One region of the Rothia endophytica genome, then DNA from elsewhere that is predicted to be linked to it. Evidence: riboswitches for the same ligand, from Rfam matches in the RefSeq annotation. Region 1 holds a riboswitch; the other holds the start of a gene.
The links. A riboswitch is a leader RNA that binds a small molecule or an ion and turns the genes downstream of it on or off. The one in region 1 is predicted to bind S-adenosylmethionine.
Positions count from the first base shown of each region.

Region 2: linked by a shared signal. The riboswitch ahead of ABD982_RS03015 (hypothetical protein) and the one ahead of ABD982_RS08320 (LLM class flavin-dependent oxidoreductase) in region 1 are both predicted to bind S-adenosylmethionine.

Region 1 is NZ_BAABKP010000003.1:31,648-39,507, forward strand. Features, by position in the region: gene cls (cardiolipin synthase) at 1-533, shown strand, start outside; gene ABD982_RS08315 (glucose-1-phosphate adenylyltransferase family protein) at 564-1,772, opposite strand; gene ABD982_RS08320 (LLM class flavin-dependent oxidoreductase) at 1,998-3,410, opposite strand; SAM riboswitch class IV at 3,503-3,605, opposite strand; SAM riboswitch class I at 3,783-3,875, shown strand; gene ABD982_RS08325 (ABC transporter ATP-binding protein) at 3,881-4,678, shown strand; gene ABD982_RS08330 (aliphatic sulfonate ABC transporter substrate-binding protein) at 4,765-5,808, shown strand; gene ABD982_RS08335 (ABC transporter permease) at 5,811-6,668, shown strand; gene ABD982_RS08340 (AMP-binding protein) at 7,005-7,860, shown strand, end outside.
Region 2 is NZ_BAABKP010000001.1:657,636-665,495, forward strand. Features, by position in the region: gene ABD982_RS02995 (Lrp/AsnC family transcriptional regulator) at 1-87, shown strand, start outside; gene ABD982_RS03000 (OsmC family protein) at 180-623, shown strand; gene ABD982_RS03005 (amino acid permease) at 882-2,366, shown strand; gene ABD982_RS03010 (thymidine kinase) at 2,544-3,161, shown strand; SAM riboswitch class IV at 3,227-3,344, shown strand; gene ABD982_RS03015 (hypothetical protein) at 3,361-3,783, shown strand; gene ABD982_RS03020 (hypothetical protein) at 3,926-4,540, shown strand; gene ABD982_RS03030 (TrlF family AAA-like ATPase) at 5,142-7,860, opposite strand, start outside.

The sequences.
Region 1 (7,860 bases):
TGCCCTCAGGCCCCGGGTTTGAAACCGAAAATAACCTACGTCTGATCAACCACCTGATCTACAACGCTGAAGAGCGGGTCACTGTCTGCTCGCCCTACTTCGTACCAGAAGAAACCCTCTTGCAGGCACTGACCAACATGGCGATGTCCGGCATCGAAGTCACTCTCATCGTGTGTGAAAAGGGCGACCAATTCTTGCCCATCATGGGTCAGCGCTCCTACTATGAGCAGCTACTGCGCGCCGGGATCAAGATTCAGCAGTACCCCGGCCCCACCGTCCTCCATTCCAAGTTCATGATGGTGGACGATGAACTAACCTTTATCGGTTCCTCTAACATGGATCCCCGCTCCTTCGCCCTCAACTTTGAGGTTTCCACCTTCATCGTGGACAGGGGCATGGTCTCTGAACTTGAGCGTATTGCCAGTGATTACATCTCTGAATGCAAAGAGCTTCGCTACGACGAGTGGGTCAACCGGCCCGTTTACCAGAAGGTCACCGAGAATGTATGCCGGCTGTGGAGCGCCCTGCTCTAGCAGCGCTACTGACCCAACGAAGGTAGTTGCTTAGGCAGGGGCGACTGCCTCACCATCAAAGCGGCGCCCCTGACCGCTACCTTCGTATGCCAGTACGGTAATGTTGCCCGGCCCGGGTTTGATCTGCCCCATCTGCTCAGCTGGCACCTTCGCGCCAACATCCACAATGACAGCCCGCAGGTGTGACCCCGCCGGAATCAGAGCATCGCCCATGATGATGCTGCGCTCAACCACCGCACCTGCCTCTACGGTTACTCCGGGGCCAATGACGCTGTGTTCCACACGGCCGTGAACCCTCGCCCCGTGTGCCACCAAAGACCCCTGAACCTGCGCAGTGGGGGCGATATAGGCCGGCGCGTAAGGGTCTGGGTGGGGAATAATAGCCCACCCCGGGGCGTCCAGCTGGAGCCCCTTACCCTCTAATAGATCCATGTGGGCACGGTAGTAGGCGTCAACGGTGCCCACATCTTTCCAGTACCCCTCCATCAAAAACTCGTGCACGGCACCGTGCTGAACCAGGTGTGGGATGAGAGTCTCACCGTAATCCCCTAGAGTCTCCCCCACGGCGTCGGTATCAGCTCGGTCGACGCCCTCTAACAAGACATCCAGAGAGTTTCGAAGGGCGGTCACCGAGAAAACGAAGATCTCAGTGGCAATCTTCTGCGACGCTGGAGCCTTAGGCTTGTAGTCGTAAGCAACTACCTTTTGACCATCAGTGCGCACCACCCCGTAACGGGAGGCGTCCTCATCAATCTCGGTCGTCACAATCGTGAGGTCAGAGCCAAGCTCATCGTGCTGCTCAAGGACCGGGCGCAGGTCCAGCTGATAGAGGTGGTCTGCGCTCATCACTATCACGTTCCGTGCACCCACCGATTCCAGCAGAGGCACCTGCTGGTAGAGAGCGTGCCCGTTACCGCTGGCAAAACCATCCACAGCATGACCCTGAACCGGCGGAAGAATACGCAAACCATCGCGGGTGCCATCCAGGTCCCAGGGGCGTCCACCGGCAAGATGCTGGTTGAGGGTGAAGGGCTGATACTGCTCCACCACCCACACGTGACGCAGCCCAGAGTGCACCAGATTAGACAGGGCAACATCAATCATGCGGTAGATACCTGCGAAAGGGATAGCCGGTTTAGACCTGTGATCGGTCAGCGGCGAGAGCCTGCTCCCCCGGCCACCGGCAAGTACCAGGGCAACCGTCGGCGGCTGCTGGGTATGCGGAAAGGGATCTGACATGGCAACCCACTCTCAGTAGTAAGTACACATCTTTGTACTAGCTATACTCGCACACTTTAGCCCTCTGAACACCACAGATGACGCCGGTATTCTCTTCTACCAGGCTGGAGGGCTAGAGCCGGGGAGCACAGCAAAAGAAACCTTCAAAAGTACGGTCTTACTCCACACTTTTGAAGGTTTCCTTATGATTCCTGGTGACGCACGGGGCGTTCCGGTCAGCTGGTCCTAGCGGACGTTGCCGTCCGCGGCGCTGCGCTGACCGACGTAGGCGCCGCGGTAGGCTGCAGCCGGGTGGGTATCTGCCACCTTGGTGATGCCCTCACCGAAGAGGTTCTCCCGCAGGGTGGAACCTTCGTAGGCGGTGCGGTAGCGGCCGCGCTTTTGCAGTTCGGGCACCACGAACTCCACGAAGTCTTCGAAGGAACCGGGGGAAACATGGTAGGCAAGGTTGATTCCGTCCAGGCCGCCCTCGTCAATCCAGCGTTCTAGCTCATCGGCAACGGTCTGGGGTGAGCCCACGATGACCTCGCCCATGCCGCCGGTCGCGCAGTGCTCAGCGATATCGTGACGCGTCCAGTCACGATCCTTGGATTGTAGGGTGAAGGGGGTCAGGAAGGACTGAATCGACTCGGTCTCAACGTACTTGAGCGCCTCGTCCTCATCGAACTGGGAGAGATCCACACCGCTCCAGCCGCCGATAATTGCCTGAGAAGCTTCTAAGTTGGCGTACTTCTTGTACTCCTCGAACTTTGCCTGCGCCTTCTCGTCAGTCTCATCAACCACAACCGAGAGCATGGCAAGAATCTTGGCATCATCACGGTTACGGCCCGCTGCTTCAACAGCGTCGCGGATGCGGCCGGTCAGCACCTTGGTCAAGTGGGGGCGCAGGGCGGTGATGAAAATAGCCTCAGCGTGCTTTCCAGCAAACTGCTGGCCGCGGGATGATGCGCCCGCCTGGAAAATGACCGGGGTGCGCTGGGGTGAGGGCTCAGACAGGGCGATACCGGGCACGGTGAAATGCTTCCCCTTGTGCTCGATGGGGTGCACCTTGGTGGGGTCAGCGAAGATACCATTTTCACGGTCACGTAGCACCGCGCCGTCCTCCCAGGAACCTTCCCAGAGTTTGTAGCAAACATCCAAGAACTCATCTGCGATCTCGTAGCGGGTATCGTGCGGGATCTGAGCTGGCAGGCCCTGATTCTCAGCAGCTGACGCCAGGTAACTGGTCACCACGTTGAAGCCCACGCGGCCGCGGGTCAAGTGATCAAGGGTGGAGTAGGACCGTGCCAGGGTATAAGGCTGGTTGTACGTGGCAGCTGCGGTGACGCCGAAGCCAATGTTTTTGGTAACCGCTGCCATCGCTGAGATCTGCAGGAAGGGGTCGCCCACCGGAACCTGCGCGCCGTCGCGCAGGGCATCGGCCACCGAGTTCTTGTAGACGTCGTAGACGCCCACCACGTCGGCGATGAAGATAGCGTCGAAAAGGCCCTTTTCGCAGACCTTTGCCAGATCAGTCCAGTATTCGATGGTGTTGTATTCATCGGCGCGGTTGCGGGGGTGACGCCAGGTGCCGAAGCTCTGGTGGCTGGTGGTGGTCATATCGAACGCGTTGACGACGATGCGCTTCTTCTCGGTCATGAACCGGTGCCTTTCGGGTCGGCCCTCACACCCCGTGCCTGGCTAGCGATACAAAAATGGCGCCTAACCTCTTGTGAAGGTGGCGCCTGGTTGCGCCGTACTTGCAGTTATCTGCCGGATCCTCATCTGGGGCACCCCGCTACGGGAGAGGGTTGCCGCCCAACGAGCCAGAGCTTAGCGTTGGGTCTCATGATCGCGGTTTTAGTCTAACCAGGTGAGGGGGCGCTGAGGCAAAGTTCAGGGGCTCTGTTTCACACTGTGAACCGGGTTGGGTTCTGTTACGGACGGCTGGCTGTCACGGAGCGTCACAAACGTTAAGAGGCGTCACAGGCTAGATTTTCAGGCACCGTGCCCATAGGCTGAAGCCACCGATAACCATCCAGAGCGACCGAGAGACTTGGCTCCACGACGTCGCAGCAACCACCCACAATAGGGGCCGGTGCTAACGCCAAGAAACGATGGAGAAAGCAATGAGCGCACTCACGCTACAGCACACCCTCACCGCCTGTGACATCAGCTTCTCGGGCATCGCTAAGAGCTTCGCCGGCGAGCGCGGGGCAGTCCACACGGTCCTCGAAGGTGTTTCGTTCACCGCCTATCCGGGTGAGATTATTTCGATTATTGGTTCCTCAGGCTGCGGTAAATCAACGCTGCTACGTGTAGCGGCTGGTTTGGAAGCAGCCAGCGCGGGTGAGGTCACCATCGACGGCGCTGCCGTTCGTGGCCTAGATTCACGGGTAGCTATTGGGTTTCAGGAGCCCAGGCTTTTACCCTGGCGGTCTATTGCTAAGAATGTGGCTCTGGGGCTACCCAAGGGCACCCCTAAGGACGACGCTCGGCAGCATGTTGATGCCCTCTTGCGGTTGGTGGGGTTGGGGGATTATGCGGCGCATCGCCCCCGCGAGATTTCAGGAGGCATGGCGCAGCGGGCATCCCTGGCGAGAGCGCTAGCACGTAACCCCGGCGTCCTTCTGCTCGATGAGCCTTTTGGTGCGCTGGATGCCCTGACGCGTATCAAAATGCAGGATTTGCTGCTGGATATTCATGCTCAGGACCCCGCAACCATCCTATTGGTTACCCACGATGTGGAAGAAGCTCTTTACCTATCAGATCGCGTGATTGTGCTAGGCACATCTGATCCGCACTCGCCTGCCACTATTACCCGAACGGTTGAGGTTCCCGGGCACCGGCCCCGTGATCGCGGGGATCTAGACCTCGCTTTGTTGCGCAAAGAATTGCTGGCTGAGCTCGGCGTCGAAGAGCACTAAGTATCAGCCCTCTACTTTACCGGGTATCTGCCCCACCTGGCCCTTGCTTCTTGCACCTACACACTACGAAATTTCAAGGAAACCCCGTGTCAATCTTTTCTCGTTTCGCCCAATCCTCCGCCCTCCTGGCCGCTGGCACCCTGCTACTGACCGGCTGCCTGGCAGGTGAAAACGCAACCCCTGAGGCCTCAGTCTCAGCCTCAGCCGCGGACACCACAATCACTGTCGACTACGCCACCTATAACCCGCTCTCCCTCATCATCAAGGAAAAAGGGTGGCTAGAGACTGCTCTCCAGGATGAGGGTAAGACCGTGGAATGGGTGCAGTCAGCGGGGTCGAATAAGGCTAATGAGGCTCTGCGGTCTGGGGTTCTTGACGTCGGCTCAACCGCCGGGTCAGCGGCGCTCCTTGCCCGGTCGAACGGCTCCCCCATTCAGGTGATTGACCTCTACTCCCAGCCAGAATGGGCTGCTCTGGTCACCACCCCCGACTCCGGTATCACCTCGGTTGCAGACTTGGCCGGTAAGTCAGTTGCAGTCACCAAGGGTACCGACCCCTACTTCTTCCTGCTCCAGGCACTTGAAGAAAACAATGTATCACCGCAGGATGTCACGATCGAGCAGCTCCAGCACGCTGACGGCCGCACCGCTCTCACCAAGGGCTCGGTGGATGCCTGGAGCGGGCTAGACCCCATCATGGCGGGCACTGAAATTGAAGACGGAAACATCCTCTTCTACCGCAACGTTGACTTCAATACCTACGGCTTTTTGAACGCTACTGAGGACTTCATCGCTTCTGATCCCGAGTCTGCTCAGACCATTGTTGATACCTACGAGTACGCCCGCGAGTGGGCTCTAGCTAACGAAGATGAGGCCATTCAGATTCTGGCGGATGAATCGGGTGTCACGCTAGAAACCGCACGCACCGTCTGGGAACGAACCAATCTAGACATTGATAACGTGCCCGGGGAGGCCCAGCGCACCGTGCTGACAAGGGTTGGCCCTTACCTGGTTGAGTCCGGGGACGTCGCCACCCAGGCTGATGTGGACTCCGCTTTGGGCAGTCTCATCCACGATTCCTTTGCCACCCAGGCTGACCCTGCACATATCTCGGCTCTGGTGAGTGAATAGCCATGTCTTTGCTTCCAGCCACTGATACCCGCCCCGCCGAAACTAAGCGAGTAGCACGTAGCCGGGCGGGGGCGTCCTCACGGCCCGTGCAACTGAGCACCCGAGGCCACCGCTGGCTGCCCTGGTTAGGCGCTCTGCTTCCTCTCACTCTGCTGGCACTCTGGCAGTACCTGAGCTTGACCGGGGTGTTCAGCGCCGTCCAGTTGCCCGCACCATCTAGGGTGGTTGCAGCAGCCCTTGACCTTCTTGGACGCGGCCAGCTGGGGACACACATTGCGATCTCAACCCAGCGCGTCCTCCTTGGTTTCACCATTGGTGCCCTCTTGGGCCTGGCATTGGGTGCCTGGGTGGGCCTCTCCCGCTGGGCTAACCTGCTCGCGGCACCCACCATCGGGGCGCTACGCGCTGTTCCCTCTCTGGCCTGGGTTCCCCTGCTCCTGCTGTGGATTGGCATCGGTGAGAACTCAAAGGTCACTCTCATCGCCATCGGTGCTTTCTTCCCGGTCTATACCACTGTCTCAGCCGCGCTTGCCCATGTGGACCCCAAACTGGTTGAAGCGGCCCGCACCTTCGGCATCCGCGGGCTGGGTCTCTTCACTACGGTTCAGCTACCGGCGGTTTTGCCCGCGGTGGTCTCGGGGCTGCGTCTGGCCCTCGCTCAGGCCTGGCTCTTCCTGGTGGCAGCTGAGCTGCTAGGTGCGTCCATGGGGCTCGGGTTCTTACTCACTGACTCCCAGAACAACGGCCGCACCGACCGCCTGTTGCTGGCCATCGTCCTCCTAGCGATTCTGGGTAAGCTGACCGACCTGGCTCTGGGTGCTTTTGAACGCTGGGTCAAGGTCCGCTTCCCCTCCAACTAGCCCCGGCTTCCAGGATAAGCCTAAACTTCACCGGCATGTTCTTACGTCACGCCGGTGAAGCTTTGGGCCATCGGGCGGAGGGATCCAGCGGACGGCGGGCTGTCACGGAGCGTCACAAACGTTAAGGGGCGTCACGGTTAGAGCCGTCACCCGGGCGGGCTTTAGGCTGGAAGGGCACGCAAACCATCCAGAGCGATCTCAGAGACCTGGCTCGCTAACGATCGCAGCAACCACGCCATACCAGCCCCCACCGTCAGAGCACTTGAGCTTGGAACAAAGGGGCGCAGGTTCACATGAGGCGCCGGTGCTACTGCCAGCTACCGATGGGAGAATCCCTTGAGCGCACCTGCCACCTTCACCTACACCGATCCCGGCACCCCTACACCTAACCCGGCGCACGAATCCGACGCCGCCCGCATCGCTTTCTGGGAGGCACAGGCGCAGCGCCTGGATTGGGAAACCACCTGGCAGAAGGCTCACACCTTCAAGAAACCCCAGAGCCTGGGCACCGATGCAGACGGTGTAGAGCAGTTCACGGTGCCGCAGATTCGCTGGTTTGAGGGCGGGACGCTCAATGCTTCCTACAACTGCGTAGACCGCCACGTTGAGGCCGGCCGCGGGGATAAAGTGGCGCTCTTCTTTGAGGGGGAACCCGGCGACCGCGAGGCTATTACCTACGCCGAGTTACAGCGTCGCGTCGCCCGCGCCGCCCACGGCCTTGAAAAACTGGGCGTCACCAAGGGCGACCGGGTCGTCATCTACCTGCCAGTTATCCCTGAAACGGTGATCTTCACCCTGGCCTGCGCCCGCATCGGCGCTATTCATTCCTTGGTCTTCGGTGGCTTCTCAGCCGAGGCGCTGCGCTTCCGCGTTGAGGATACCGGCGCCAAGGTACTCATTACCACCGACGGGCAGAATCGCCGCGGCTCGGTCGTGCCAGTCAAGGTGAACGCCGATGAGGCATGCTCCGGTGAGAACCAGATTGAACACATCATCGTGGTGGACCGCACCGCTGGCACCGACCAAGCGCGGGGCGCTGTGCCCTGGACGCCGGGCCGCGACGTCTGGTACCGCGAGCTCATTGAAGGTCTGCCTGAGACCCATTCCCCCGAGTTCTTTGACGCTGAGACCCCGCTCTTCATCATCTACACCTCCGGTACCACGGGCAAGCCTAAAGGCCTGGTGCACACTA
Region 2 (7,860 bases), on a different contig from region 1:
CGCTGGTACAGCGCGCTCGCCTCTCAGCACGAGTACATCTCCCGCATCGATTCGCGGATCACCATGAAGCTACTCAAAGCGCCCTAACCGCCCTAGCTGTGACAGCGCACGGAATAAGTAGCTAGCGCCACACGTTTTTATAAGAAGACCTCTTACTCCATTCGTATAAGGAGAGCCCCATGGCAGAAAATGCCCGCACTGAAGACCCTAACTACCGCGCTGTGCCCGTTGAGCGCATCGGTAAAAAGCACTACCGAGCCACCGGTGCTAACGGGGCTACCTTAGATTTTGGCCAGGGGGAGGGGATGCTGACTCCGGTCGAGCTACTGCTTGCCGCAATCGCTGGTTGCTCCGCCGTGGACGTCGATGTGGTGACTTCCCGAAAGGTGGAGCCCGAGACTTTCGAGGTGCTGTCCTCTGCCATCAAGCAAAATGAGGACGGCGCTGTTCGGCTTGATGATGTTGAGGTGAGCTTCAAGGTAGCCTTCCCCGCCGGTGCTGAGGGCGAGAAAGCGCAGAAGATGGTGGACCGCCTGATTAAACTCTCGGCCGAGAAGGACTGCACCGTCAGCCGCACTGTAGAGCACGCCACCAAGGTTACTTTTATCAACGAGAACGCCTAGGTCAACCCGGGTGTATTTCTAGCCCGCTCTTCATCACCATTGCGCCGCCCTGCGCTCCAGCCCCCACGGTCACTGGAGTGCAGGGCGGCTCTTTTCTGCCCTCTGGGCTGGATATCACGCGGTGTTTAGGGGTCAAATGGACGCTGCGGTGGTAATCTAAAGTTTGTCTTATGCCCCATTAGCAAAACTGTTGGGGTAAGTTCTTGGGTCCTGGTGTAATCCTCCAGCATCCTAACTACCGAAAGCAGTACGCTCCTTATGTCTACTGATGCAGTTCCCACTCCGGTTGGTGAGAATAAAGAAGAGCTGAAGCGCGGCCTGCGCAGCCGTCACCTCTCCATGATTGCTATTGGCGGCGCTATTGGCACCGGCCTCTTTGTCGCTTCAGGTTCCACCATCGCAACCGCTGGCCCCGGCGGCGCTCTGCTCGCCTACTCGCTCATCGGCATCATGGTGCTGCTCCTCATGCAGTCCCTGGGCGAAATGGCAGCCAACCTGCCCGTAGCAGGCTCCTTCCAGACCTTCGCTTCACGCTACGTCTCAGAGTCCTTTGGCTTCGCTATGGGGTGGAACTACTGGTTCAACTGGGCCATTACCGTTGCCGCAGAACTGGTCGCTGCCGGCGTCATTATGTCCTACTGGCTCCCCGGCGTCCCCGGCTGGATCTGGGCGGGCCTCTTCCTCTTCATCATCTTGGGCATCAACATTCTTTCAGCTCGTGCTTACGGCGAATCAGAATACTGGTTGGCCGCCATCAAGGTGCTCACAGTCATCGTCTTCCTCATTGCAGGTATCCTCATGATTTTTGGAATCCTGGGAAATAACGAGGCGGGCTTTGGTAACTGGACCGACGGCGAAGCACCCTTCAAGGGCGGTTTCATCTCCATCTTGGCCATCTTCATGGTCGCTGGCTTCTCCTTCCAAGGCACCGAAATGATTGGTGTTGCCGCTGGCGAATCAGAAAACCCCCGCCGCGACGTCCCCCGTGCCCTCAAGAGCGTCTTCTGGCGCATCATGCTCTTCTACATTGGTGCTATCGCGGTGATCGGTACTCTGATTCCTTACACCAACCCCAACCTCTTGCGCGCTGATGAAACCGACATCGCTTACTCGCCCTTCACCATGGTCTTCGATAACCTGGGTATCGCGCTCGCAGCTTCCGTGATGAACGCGGTCATTCTGACCGCTATCCTCTCTGCCGGTAACTCAGGCCTCTACGTCTCATCGCGTATGCTCTACTCCCTGGCAGTCGAGGGCAAAGCACCCAAAATCTTCATGCGCGTCAACAAACGCGGCATCCCCATGCCCGCCCTGCTGATGACCGCAGCTATCGGTCTCTTCGGCTTCGTCACCGCACTCGTAGGCCAGGGTGCCGCTTACACCTGGCTGATTAACATCTCAGGCCTCTCCGGGTTCATCACCTGGGTGGGCATTGCTATCTGCCACTACCGCTTCCGACGCGCCTACGTCGCCCAGGGCTTCGATGTGAATGGCCTGCCTTACAAGGCACCGCTCTTCCCCATCGGGCCCATCGTTGCGTTGCTCATGTGCCTCTTGGTCATTGGTGGCCAGAACTATAACGCCATCTTTGAGGGCCACTGGTTCGAGGTTGTCTCAGCCTACATTGGTGTACCTATCATCATTGGCGTCTACCTGGTCCACAAGATGGTCAGCGGCTCAAAGACCATTCCCCTCAATCAGGTGGATGTCTCTGGCATCGAGGTGGAACCCGTCAAGGGCTAACCTCAAACTGAACGGTGGCGGGGCGGGCGGGCTCTCGCCGGCTGCAAGCACGTCCACTCCGCCACCACTGCACCAGCATGGCTCACCTTTCGCTCGCGAAGGGGAGCCGCCATGCTGGTGTTTTTGTTTGCGGGTAGACTGGTGCCGTTTGATTTTTCTGGTGAAAGGGTAGCGCACGTGGCTAAGCTGTATTTCCGTTTTGGGGCGATGAACTCGGGCAAGTCTACGGCCCTGCTGCAGGCTGCCTATAACTATGAGGAGCGCGGTCAGCGCGTCCTGCTAGCTAAGCCCCGTGTGGATACCAAGGGTGATGCCCTCATTGTTTCTCGCCTGGGCGTGACCCGCCATGCTGACTTCCTTATTGGGCCCGAGGACTCAGCTAAGGGTCTCTTTCATGCCGCTGCTGAAGTAGCTGAAGACCCTGACCGGATGCATTGGCACCTGCCCGTCTCATGCCTGCTAGTAGACGAGGCACAGTTCTTGACCTCAGAACAAATCGATGACCTGATGCGCATTGCCGTGCTGGAGGACATCCCAGTACTTGCCTACGGTATCCGCACCGACTTTCGTACTCACGCCTTCCCCGGTTCTGCTCGCCTGCTTGAAATTGCCCACACTCTTGAAGAACTTAAGACTATTTGCCGGTGCGGCCGTAAAGCACTCTTTAACGGGCGGACGCTGGACGGAAAGTTCATCTTCGACGGCGACCAGGTGGCCATCGACGGCGTGCACGTGGGCTACGAGTCCCTGTGTGCTACCTGCTACCTGGAAGAATCTGGCGGCGCGCTGAGCTAGGCATCCATCATTTTTCTGCAGGATGCTTGAACTATTTCGTAAAGCTCTGTTAAAGTAGTAATCACGATTCAGAAGCCCAACGCTAAGCCCTTTGACTTGTTGGCTGGCAACCGCCTTTCGCAGACGGTGCCCTTAAAGGAAAATCGGTCACCCGGCTCAAATGATCCGGTGAAAGTAGCGATTATTTTAGGAGGCCCTCATGGGTCAGCTTTCTTTTTCTTCTTCCAATGCCGATGCAGAAACCACCAAAGAACGTGTTGGTACCCGCTGTATTCTTCACACTGCCGGTCACGGAATTGTGCCTGCTGTTGGTATGAACGCTTCAAACATGGTGTGGGAGAAAGCCACTGTCACTGCCCGTCGCGGCACCCGGTTGCGGCTGCAAACAGCGGATGGTGCATCTTATTTCTGGCACCACGACCCGCAGCGCGTGGCTTACCTCTGCGCTCCTGAAGCCGGCGAGAACTCTGATAGCGAGACTCATGGGGAGGCGGCTACAACGGAGCTGCTGTGGAATTCCACCTATAAACTTTTGGGCAGGCGTTTCGATCATGGTTTCGCACTGGCACACCTTTCGGATAAACCGCTAGATGGCTGCGAACTAGCGTCCTCTCTTTCCTAGGAAAAGATAGATCAATATAAGGGGTGGTGGGCCAGACTTTCTGGCCCACCACCCCCTATTTTTGGAACTAATGGATAGTTTTAGTGAGGTGTGCGGAGGCTGTGTGCTGTTAGCCTGGAATCACTACCGAGAAGGGAAGACAATGAAGTCTTATACTGGACTGACACTTCTGGCTACCACCGTTCTCTTGGCCGGGTGCGGCTCATCTGGCACAGGAACAACAGATAATGAAACGGTAACCCCACCTGCTTCGTCAGCTGCTGCGGCAAACTCTTCGGTGCCTACGCCGAGCCCGATGCCTTCGGCTACTAGCTCATATGAGGCCCAGCCTGATCTAGTTGAGGTGACTACTACTTTCCCGGTGGGCAAGGAGGTGGCGGCCGATGAGAAAATCGGTATCTTGGTCAGCCCAACCGGCAATATTGGGTGTGACATCTGGGCGGTGGAGGGTCTCGCCCGGTGCGGCGTGAAGTCCTATTATGATGAGGCGAAGTACCCGACCGGTGATATTACTGGCCCTGCCTGGGTCTTTGCATTAGATGATGAGCTGGATGAGGTATCGCTGAATTCGCGTGGTGATGCCATGTTCTTCATGATGGGGGAGCACGAGGGTAATGCCCCGCAGGTTGTTGAGTACGGTACGACTGCTACCTACGGTTCGATTGAATGCCGCTCTGAGGAGGAGGCGATGACCTGTACCAACACTAAAACCGGTCACGGTGTAACTATGAGCCGTGAAGGCTATTCAACCTTTTAGGACCACTATTAAAAAGCTGGTAGCCTTCCCTTTTGGGAAGGCCACCAGCCTTTTTTATAATCTACTTACTTGAGCTTAGTCAGCTCACCGTTCAAGGTAGCACTCGGGCGCATTACCTTATCTGCCAGCTCGTCTGAGGGCTTGTAGTAGCCCCCCCCAGGTCCACGGGCTTACCCTGAACCTCCAGCAGCTCAGCCACAATAACCTCTTCTGAGAAGCCAGAGCCTAAGTAACGGTGGAAAAAGAGAGGAAGCGGAGGTCATAAAGGCTACACCCTGCAGGTGGTTGACCACGGTACGAAGCTACGTACTGTTCGATGCAGTATCGCTCTAAGGAAGAGGCAATGACCTGTACCAACATTAAAATAGGTTGTGGAGTAGAGATAAACAGTGACGGTTATAGAACTTTATGTGTAGACCCGTAAAAAGATTAAGCCAGAACCATATGCTTTGGTGTGTAGATTGACTTGCTCCTATAGATGTAGATAGTTCAAAAATTAATTTTGACTACCTATATTTGACTATAAAATCACGTAATATTTAGTAAATAATTTAAATGTGAAATAATACATGCCTCAAAATAAATGGTCGCTGAACTAGCGTTAAACAAATTTGTCATACTTTATTCGCCTATTGTCGAAAGCAGTTCTAGTTCCTTCGAGAATATTTATTGATGTGTCAGCTATATTGAATTCTGCTATACATCCAGAATCAATATAAAAACGTTGACCATCTGAATGGCAATGAATAATTTGATCTGCGTCTCCTACAATAGCTAAGTTGGCATTATGGGTAACAACTATAGTTTGTCTTCTCCCTGAAGCAAAATGAAGCGCGGGAACTAGATTTGAAGCAATCGTTTCATTATCAAGATTTTCTTCTGGCTGATCCAAAAGCAACGGTGTATTTCTTAAGTCCACTACTAAATAAAACATAGTGAGAATTAATCCACGTTGACCTGGCGATAAATGTGAGAGAGGTAACCCATGTCCAGTGATGCCAAATCTGACACCTAGCCAATCTAGATTTAATATAGTCATAAGGAAATCAGATAAACTAGTCCCTCTGTTGAATACATCTCTAGGATCCCTAGAGTCGCCACCTCCATCGCCCCTAAATGAATTAATTCTAGTAATGAGCTCTCGTAAAACTAAATTTATATTATTGAAATCTGAAACATCTAAATTTTCGTAAATTTCAGATGCCCATTCTTCGAAAAGTGAGCTTTTGTTTTTATTAATCAGACCAAGCAACGTATCCCAAATATTTTTGGAGACAATTTCAGTTGAGAACTCAAGGCCAATATCGCTTAGTATAGGAATTCCTTCTATATATTCAGCTGCAGGTTGGTATAAAGATTTGACAAACTCACTTTGTTGTCTAATTGTATGATGTATTTCTGAGGAAATATTAATCAAATCCTTTTCGATTTTGCTAAGCGTTCCAGGGATCGACTCAAGTCTTAGTAGTCTTCCTTCAATTTCCTTGATTGAACCTGGTTGCTGTTTAGATCCAATTATCAGGTCCTTTCGATTTTCGAGCAAATTAAGATCTTCAATTTTTGCCTGCCGTTCCCCATCTAGCATTCGCAATTGATTCTCCTGTGTGTTGAGTCTTATCTCCAGTTCATCCATCTCTGCGTTAATTTCATAAACTTTTTTTTCTAGTGCATCTGTAGCTTTTTTTGTCTTTTCGATAAGGCTATTAATTACTTCATTTTTTATTTCGATATATGCGATATTTTCTGAGCTGTCAGATATTTCTTGATAGTCAGTGTTAATTTTGTGAACTTGATTTTCAATCTTGACTAAGCGTTCAGCGAAGGCGGTCATGCTTGTGAGCCGTTCTTTGCTGGTGGAAATATTATGAATATATTCCAGTTTCAATTTCTTTTTTGATTCTATTTTTTCTTTGATTTGAGAAACTGTTTTTGAAATATCTGAAATTTTTGAGGATACATTATTTGAAATATCTGACTGGTTCGTATCGGTTGAGTTACTCAATACAGAGATTTCATTTTTTAACTCACTGATAGATTGATTAATGTTTTTGAGATCAGCTTTCTTGGTGTTTAAAATTGAAGAAAGATCGGTCTCTTTGTTGTCCCATTTAAAGCTGACATTTTTTTGATAATCATCTATTATCTTTAAAAGATTTCCACGTAAAGATGAAATTCTTTCCTGAAAGACTTTAGTTTTCGATTCAAGTAATTCATCGAAGTCACTCTTATTTTCACGGTCTTGGGTTTTGATATGAGTAAAAAGAATATTTTTTAATTCGCTTTCAAAAGCCTCTGCCTCAGTAACCTGGTAGTTACATACTCGCTCAACGAACATTTGAGGAAGATACTCAACTTTAACTTCGGTACTTGTGTCAAACTCTTCGTTGAGTGCGACAGACCTTTCGATACCGTTCTTCCAAGTTAGCTTAGCTGTATATCGATCAGCTTTAGATTTACTGTGAGGACTTAAAAATCTTTTTTTGTTGAGAAAAGCAAAATCAGAGTTGCGATTTGAGTTCCCAGCAAGAGCAATGCAATCTAGAAGCGCAGATTTTCCTTGCCCTTTGTTCCCAACTATGGCTACAAAGCCAGGGTTTAGCTTTAGATTATGATTAAATAATTCCAAGTCTGGATTATCAGATTTAATCTCAATTTTATTAATAAATTGATTTGGTGACTCTCTGATTTTTCTTATAGATTTTGGTAGAGATCCAACAAAAACTCTTCGGTCAAACTCGCTCAAAGCGTATTTTAGACCCTCAAAAGTCGTGATAGTGTTAATCCATGTGGAGCAGTTGCCGATACGCATAGACTCAGAAGATTCAGCATTATAATGAGCATCGCTGCAGTCTAGAATTTTGTGGGTTATATTGTGTCTTTTGAAGGATTCAACTTCATTTGCCCAATTGCTATTGTCAATATAAGCAGAGAAAATAAAATCGGATGTATTAATTAGATTTTTTTTCTCTGCAATTGACTGCCCATTCCATTTGATGGAAGACCATTCACTTTTTCCGATACCTAATAAATAATTACCTCTGAGAAACGAGTTATCAAGTGCTTCTTCAACACTTTTTAACGTTGTGTTTAGGTTATTAAAACCTTCCTGGAGGTCCGATCCGTAATCTACCAGCTTCTCAGATGGTACTTGAGCTTTGATTTGTTTGCCTAAATCGATTATTGAATCTTTGTCAATTACTGCATTCCATTGTTCTTCTGTGTTATTAGGTGAAAGTTTGTATTTAGATTCAATGCGACTTAGAAACTGGTTTCTGATTTGGCCCGGCGCCAGAGTATTGTTAAAAATTACGTGTAGGTTT